DNA from 3 places in the Streptomyces sp. NPDC127117 genome. Region 2 is predicted to be linked to each of the others. Evidence: riboswitches for the same ligand, from Rfam matches in the RefSeq annotation. Region 2 holds a riboswitch; each other region holds the start of a gene.
The links. A riboswitch is a leader RNA that binds a small molecule or an ion and turns the genes downstream of it on or off. The one in region 2 is predicted to bind S-adenosylmethionine.
Positions count from the first base shown of each region.

Region 1: it holds a riboswitch for S-adenosylmethionine, as region 2 does, so the genes downstream of both, ACFVH0_RS02750 (hypothetical protein) here and ACFVH0_RS39665 (aminotransferase class V-fold PLP-dependent enzyme) in region 2, are expected to answer to the same signal.
Region 3: it holds a riboswitch for S-adenosylmethionine, as region 2 does, so the genes downstream of both, thrC (threonine synthase) here and ACFVH0_RS39665 (aminotransferase class V-fold PLP-dependent enzyme) in region 2, are expected to answer to the same signal.

Region 1 is NZ_JBHXTM010000002.1:156,930-159,188, reverse strand. Features, by position in the region: gene ACFVH0_RS02755 (cytochrome P450) at 1-922, shown strand, start outside; SAM riboswitch class IV at 973-1,082, shown strand; gene ACFVH0_RS02750 (hypothetical protein) at 1,131-1,538, shown strand; gene ACFVH0_RS02745 (DUF4232 domain-containing protein) at 1,546-2,067, opposite strand.
Region 2 is NZ_JBHXTM010000103.1:14,163-16,421, forward strand. Features, by position in the region: gene trpD (anthranilate phosphoribosyltransferase) at 1-992, shown strand, start outside; SAM riboswitch class IV at 1,078-1,195, shown strand; gene ACFVH0_RS39665 (aminotransferase class V-fold PLP-dependent enzyme) at 1,373-2,259, shown strand, end outside.
Region 3 is NZ_JBHXTM010000005.1:54,333-56,591, reverse strand. Features, by position in the region: gene thrC (threonine synthase) at 1-785, opposite strand, end outside; SAM riboswitch class I at 803-929, opposite strand; gene ACFVH0_RS06470 (glucosyl-3-phosphoglycerate synthase) at 1,083-2,033, shown strand; gene ACFVH0_RS06465 (trehalose-6-phosphate synthase) at 2,088-2,259, shown strand, end outside.

The DNA.
Region 1 (2,259 bases), on a different contig from region 2:
CTCCCAGGCGCTCACCCCGCGCCGGCTGGAGGAGATCCGCCCGGACATCGAGAAGTTCACCGAGGAACTGCTCGACGCGCTCGACGAACAGAGCCGCAGGAGCGAGAACGGCGTGGTCGACCTCAAGTCCGTGTTCGCCCAGCCGCTGCCGATGCGCGTCGTCGGCATGCTGATGGGGGTGGACGAGGCCGAGCACCCCATGCTGATGAAGCGGTACAAGGCGTTCTTCTCCATGCTCACCCCGCAGGAGGAACGCCTGGCGCTGCTGGCCGAGTTGGACGTGTTCTACGCCGCTCTCGTACGCGAGAGGACGGCGCGCCCGACCGACGACCTCACCAGCGCGCTCATCCTGGCCGAGGAAGGCGGCGCACCGCTCACCGAGGAAGAGGTGGTGGGCAACCTCAAGGCCATGGTGGCCGCCGGGCACGAGACCACCATCGGGCTGATCCTCAACGCCGTACGGGCCCTGCTCACCCACCCCGACCAGCTCCGACGCGTCCTCGACGGCCAGATCCCGTGGGAGACGGTGATCGAGGAGACCCTGCGCTGGGACACCCCCACCACCCATCTGCTGATGCGGTTCGCCACCCAGGACATCCAGGTGGGCGACGAGGTGATCGCGAAGGGCGAGGGAGTGGTGATCTCCTATCGCGCCATCGGCCGTGACATCGAGCAGCACGGGGCGGACGCCGACGCCTTCGACATCGCCCGGCCGGCTCCGATCCGCCACATGACCTTCGGCCACGGCCCGCACATCTGCCCCGGAGCGGCGCTCTCCCGCGTGGAGGCGGGCATCGCCCTGCCGGCACTCTTCGCGCGCTTCCCCGCGCTGCGGGCGGCCGTCCCGGACACGGAGGTCCGCAAGCTGCCGGTGATGACACAGAACGACATGGAGGCCTTCCCCGTACTGCTGCACGGCTGAGCACCTGACCACCCGTCGGGCACCGCCGTCCGTGGGATACAGTTCTCGCAGGTCATGAGTTCCAGTGCACAGCCCCGGCTAACTGGACGGCATCCCGCTCCGCTGCGGGTGCTCCGGGTGACGACCGGCCCCGTGCGCAGCGCGCGGGGAACAGCGGACCGTCGGGGCAGAGCACCTGGGGTCCAGGATCCCGGGAAGGCGAAGCACCATGCTCCCCCACCTCGTCCGGAACGACGGCTGCACCAGCTACGGCCCCGGCCACCACGTCCACTGGATCCACACCAAGAAGTGCCACCAGGAGCCCGGCCAGGCCATGGAGCTGCTGCTCACCTCCGGTGACATCGGCGCCGACGGCTGGTTCGCACTGCGCCCCGCCTTCGACCATGCCGAGGAGCTGCCGAAGGTGTGGACGCACGCCCCGGCGGCACTCACCGAACTGCTCACGGTCCACCGCGGACGGGTGTTCTGGCTGCCGCGGTGGCACGCCCTGAAGCTGGTGGACTCCACGGGCCGGGCCACGGCCCTGGTCAATGCGGGTTTCGAGGGCGGCACGCCGTGCGCGACGACCGCCCCCGACCCACGGCGGACGGTCGGCGGCACAAGCTACGGACTGTAGCCGCACATCACCCCAGCGCGTCCGCCAGCGCGCTGTCCGCCGCCGCCTGTGACTCCTGCCAGCGGGTGGTCAGCGGCACCCACACATGGATCCCCTGCGGCATGCCCACGGCGGCCGCGCGGAAGGCGACGCCCAGGTGGGAGGGGTCCGCCGCCACCGAGATGCTGCCGACGACGTGGCCCTCGGCGGCCGCCGGGTCCGCGGTCCGCACGGCGGCGTACGCCCGCTCGCCCGGGGACAGCTCGTAGGGGCCGCTCCCGGCGGGCGGGACGGCCTCGGCGGAGCCGTCGAGGCCCCGGAAGGTGATCGTGGGGATCCGGTCCACCACGCAGGCCCGGCCGCCGTTGTTGACGACGTCGATCCGGGCCGCGTTCCGCTGTCCGCCGGGTGCTGCGTGCACCGAGAGGGACTTCTCCTGGCAGGTCGCGAGGCGGCTCGCGGTGCCGTTCGTCGCGGACGCCGTGGTGCCGGTCAGTGGCAGGGTGGCCGCGACGGCGAGTGCGGCGGTGAGAGCGGAGCGAAGACGCATGGTGTTTCTCCCGTTGGATCGACAGCCTGCGGATAGCGGCCGGACGGCCCGTCGGCGGGTGCGGCCGACATGGACAGTGTGAACCGTATGACCTGACCTCCGCGACAGATCGGACATATCGGTTCGGCATATCCGGCGGCGGGACGGGGCGGTGGAGCCGAGCGGCCGGCGTGCGGTGTGCGCCAGGGAGGC
Region 2 (2,259 bases):
TGCGCGGCGAGAACCTCACCGCCGACGACACCGCGTGGGCGATGGACCGCATCATGCGCGGTGAGGCGAGCGATGTGCAGATCGCCGGATTCGCGGTCGCCCTGCGCGCCAAGGGCGAGACGATCGACGAGGTCTCCGGCCTGGTGCGGGCGATGTACGAGCATGCCAACACCATCCACGTACCCGGCCGTACGGTCGACATCGTCGGCACCGGCGGCGACCTCGCCAAGACGGTGAACATCTCCACCATGTCGGCGGTCGTCATCGCCGGCACCGGCGCCAAGGTCGTCAAGCACGGCAACCGCGCCTCCTCGTCCGCGAGCGGTTCCTCCGATGTGCTGGAGAAGCTCGGCGTCAATCTGGACCTCAGCGCCCAGCGGGTCGTCGAGGTGGCCGAGGAGGCGGGCATCACCTTCTGCTTCGCGGTGAAGTTCCACCCCGCCCTGCGATACGTGGCCAGGGCCCGCAAGGAGCTCGGCACGCCGACCACGTTCAACATCCTCGGACCGCTCACCAACCCGGCCCAGGTGCGTTCCCAGGCCGTCGGTGTCGCCGACCTGAGGATGGCGCCCATCGTCGCCGGCGTCCTTGCCGAGCGCGGCAATTCGGCGCTGGTCTTCCGCGGCGACGACGGCCTGGACGAGCTGACCACGACCGCGACCTCGCGGGTCTGGGTGGTCCGGGACGGAGCGGTGCGCGAGGAGACCTTCGACCCGCGCGACGTCGGCCTGGAGCTGGTGCCCGTGGAGGCCCTGCGCGGCGCGGACGCCTCGTACAACGCCGATGTGGCCCGGCGGGTGCTGGCCGGCGAGCGGGGGCCCGCGCGGGACGCCGTGCTGCTCAACTCGGCGGCGGCGCTGACGGCTCTCGACCCGACGGACGGCACGCTGAACGAACAGCTCGCGGCCGGGATCGCGAAGGCCGCCGAGTCCATCGACTCCGGTGCGGCGGCGCGGGCGCTGGAGCGCTGGGTGGCGGCCAGCAACGCCTGAAACAGGCGCAGATGTGGCGCAGGGCGCAGTCCGGATCCTGGACTGCGCCTTGCGCGTCTTCGTACGTATGGCAAGATGCTGGGCAGGTCATGAGTGACAGCGACTACGGCCCCGGCCCGCTGTCCGGCAACCCTCCGTCCGTGGCGGGGTGCCCCGGGTGAAGACCAGGCCGTAGGCAGCGAGGTCTGCGGCAAGCGCGGGCCCCTCGGCATCTGTGAATGCCAACCCCCGGGGTCCTGGTCCCTAGGGAGCCTCTTGTGAGCACGCGAATGCGATAGGGCCGTCGGCCCTCCTCCGCACACCCCTCTTCATCTCTTTCCGCTGCGCTGCCGCGTATCCGCCGGCGCATGCGATTCGCCTGCCTCTTACGGGAGTTCGCCATGTCTGTCTTCACCGCTGCCGCCGACCAGTCGCTTTGTGCCCCTCTGCCGGTTCTGGGGAAGGATGTGACGGTTCCACTGGTCACGGGCGGTGAGGTCACGTACGCCGCGCTCGACTACGCCGCCAGCGCCCCCGCCCTCCAGCGGGTCTGGGACGACGTCGCCGCGTACGCCCCGTACTACGGCAGCGTCCACCGCGGGGCCGGTTACCTCTCGCAGCTCTCCACGGACCTCTTCGAGAACAGCCGCGCCACCGTCGCGGAGTTCCTCGGCTGCCGCGCCGGCGACCAGGTGATCTTCACCCGCTCGACCACCGACTCGCTGAACCTGCTGGCCGCGGTGGTCCCGGCCGACTGCCAGGTCTTCGTCTACGAGACCGAGCACCACGCCTCGCTGCTGCCGTGGCGCGACGCCCGGGTGACCTACCTCAACGCCCCGCGCACCCCGGCCCAAGCCGTCGAGACGCTGGAGCGGGCGCTCGCGGAGCGCGACCCCTACGGCCCCGCGCTGGTCTGTGTCACCGGCGCCTCCAACGTCACCGGCGAGCTGTGGCCCGTGAAGGAGCTGGCCGCCGCCGCGCACGCGCACGGCGCCCGGATCGTGCTGGACGCCGCCCAGCTCGCCCCGCACCACCCCGTCGACATCGCCGAGCTGGACGTGGACTGGGTCGCCTTCTCCGGACACAAGCTGTACGCGCCCTTCGGCTCGGGCGTCCTGGCCGGCCGGGCCGACTGGCTCCAGGAGGCCGAGCCCTACCTCGCGGGCGGCGGCGCCTCGCGCAAGGTGGCCCGTCGCACCGACGGCGGGGTGGACGTCGAGTGGCACTCCACCGCCGCCCGCCACGAGGCCGGTTCCCCCAACGTCATCGGCGTGTACTCCATCGCCGC
Region 3 (2,259 bases), on a different contig from region 2:
ATCGGGATGACCAGCTGGTCCGGGAGCCGCCAGCCGAGCTGCTCGCAGATCTCGTACGCCAGGGTCTTGGAGCCCTCGCCGTAGTAGGGACGCAGGTTGACGTTGACGAAGCCCCAGCCCTCGCCGAGCGGGTCGCCGATGAGCTCGGAGCAGAAGCGGTTGACGTCGTCGTAGTTGCCCTCGATGCCGACCAGTTCACCGCCGTACACCGCGGCCATGACGACCTTGCCCTGCTCCAGGTCGTGCGGGATGAACACGCAGGAGCGGAAGCCGGCACGGGCGGCGGCGGCGCCGACGGCACCGGCGAGGTTGCCGGTGGAGGAGCAGGAGAGGGTGGTGAAGCCGAAGGCGCGGGCGGCCTCGATGGCCTGGGCGACGACCCGGTCCTTGAAGGAGTGCGTGGGGTTGCCGGAGTCGTCCTTGACGAACAGCTTGCCCTGCTCGACGCCGAGTTCGCGGGCGAGGTTGTCGGCCTGGACGAGCTTGGTCCAGCCGGGGTTCAGGTTGGGCTTCTCGGCGACATCGGCGGGGACCGGCAGCAGCGGCGCGTAGCGCCAGATGTTGGCCGGGCCGGCCTCGATGCGCTTCTTCAGCTCTTCGGGCGAGCCGCTCGGCAGGTCGTACGCGACTTCGAGCGGCCCGAAACAGGACGCGCAGGCGAAAATGGGGCCGAGTTCGAATCGCTCGCCGCACTCGCGGCAGGAAAGGCCCGAGGCGGGGCCGAGGTCGACGGATCGGACATCGGCGGAAGAATTGGTGCTTACTGCAACGGTCTGCGCAGCCATGGTGGCGAGGCCCTTTCTCCTCATCTTCCTCGCGGCGCGTTTCGCCACGAGACGGAATTGGCACCTTCCCCACCTGACCTCGCGGTCGGCGGGAGGGTTGCCGGGACTTCAACGGGCCGTTCCCTCAGTCCCTCTGGATGAGCGCTGTGGCACCGGATCTTCGATCCGGGCATTTATCGGCGGACGGACCCCGGCATGCGATGGTCGTCCGCGTTGTTCAAGACTGTAACCGAAGCACCGGACTGTTGAGATAGTCGTCCGAACCGCGAGATGGATCACATACAGGGAGTATCGACCGTGCTGGAAGAGGTCGAATGCTGGCTGGCCAGGCGTTCCTGGTCGGCCGCCGACCGTCCGATGGACCGCCTGCTGGCCGCCAGGGCCGCGGAGGCGGGCCGCGGGAGCGTCAGTGTCGTACTGCCCGCGCTGAACGAGGAGGCGACGGTCGGCGAGATCGTCGCGACGATCCGGCGCGAGCTGATGGAGAAGGTCCGCCTGGTCGACGAACTCGTGGTGATCGATTCCGGTTCCACCGACGCCACCGCGGAGGTGGCCCGGGAGGCCGGCGCCCGGGTGGTGCACCGCGACGCGATACTCCCCCGGATACGGGCCGTACCCGGCAAGGGCGAGGTGCTGTGGCGTTCGCTCCTGGTCACCGGGGGCGACATCGTCTGCTTCGTCGACGCCGATCTGAAGGACTTCTCGGCGGACTTCGTCTCCGGCATCGTCGGCCCGCTGCTGACCGACCCGGACGTGCAGTTCGTGAAGGCGATGTACGACCGCCCCTTCGGTGACGCGGCGGGGCAGGGCGGCCGGGTGACCGAACTCGTGGCCCGTCCGCTGCTCAATCTGCACTGGCCGCAGCTGGCCGGTTTCGTCCAGCCGCTGGGCGGCGAGTACGCCGTGCGCCGCTCGCTGCTCGAACGGCTGCCCTTCCCCGTCGGGTACGGCGTGGAGCTGGGCCTGCTGGTCGACGCGCTGCACACGGTGGGGCTGGACGCGCTGGCCCAGGTCGACGTGGGGGTGCGCAAGCACCGGCACCAGGACGGGCAGGCGCTCGGCCGGATGGCGGCGGCGATCTACCGCACCGCCCAGCTGCGGCTCTCCCGCGGCCACCTGATCCGCCCGGTCCTCACCCAGTTCGAACGCGGCGAGAACGGCTTCGTACCGCGCACCCATGCCGTGGACACCGAGGAGCGTCCCCCGATGTGCGAGATCGAGGAGTACGTTTCGCGCCGCGCGGCCTGACGTGGCCTGACTTCGCACGTTTGGGCGGTTCGTGATCGGGCTAGATTCCGCAACATGGTCTCCGAGCACGATGCCCAGCCCGCTGCCCGGTCCGGCGTCCGGTCCGGTGCCCAGGTCCTCGTCGCGTCCAACCGCGGCCCGGTCTCGTACACCCTGACAGAGGACGGCTCGCTCGACGCGAGACGGGGCGGCGGCGGTCTCGTCTCCGGGCTGAGCGCCGTCGACG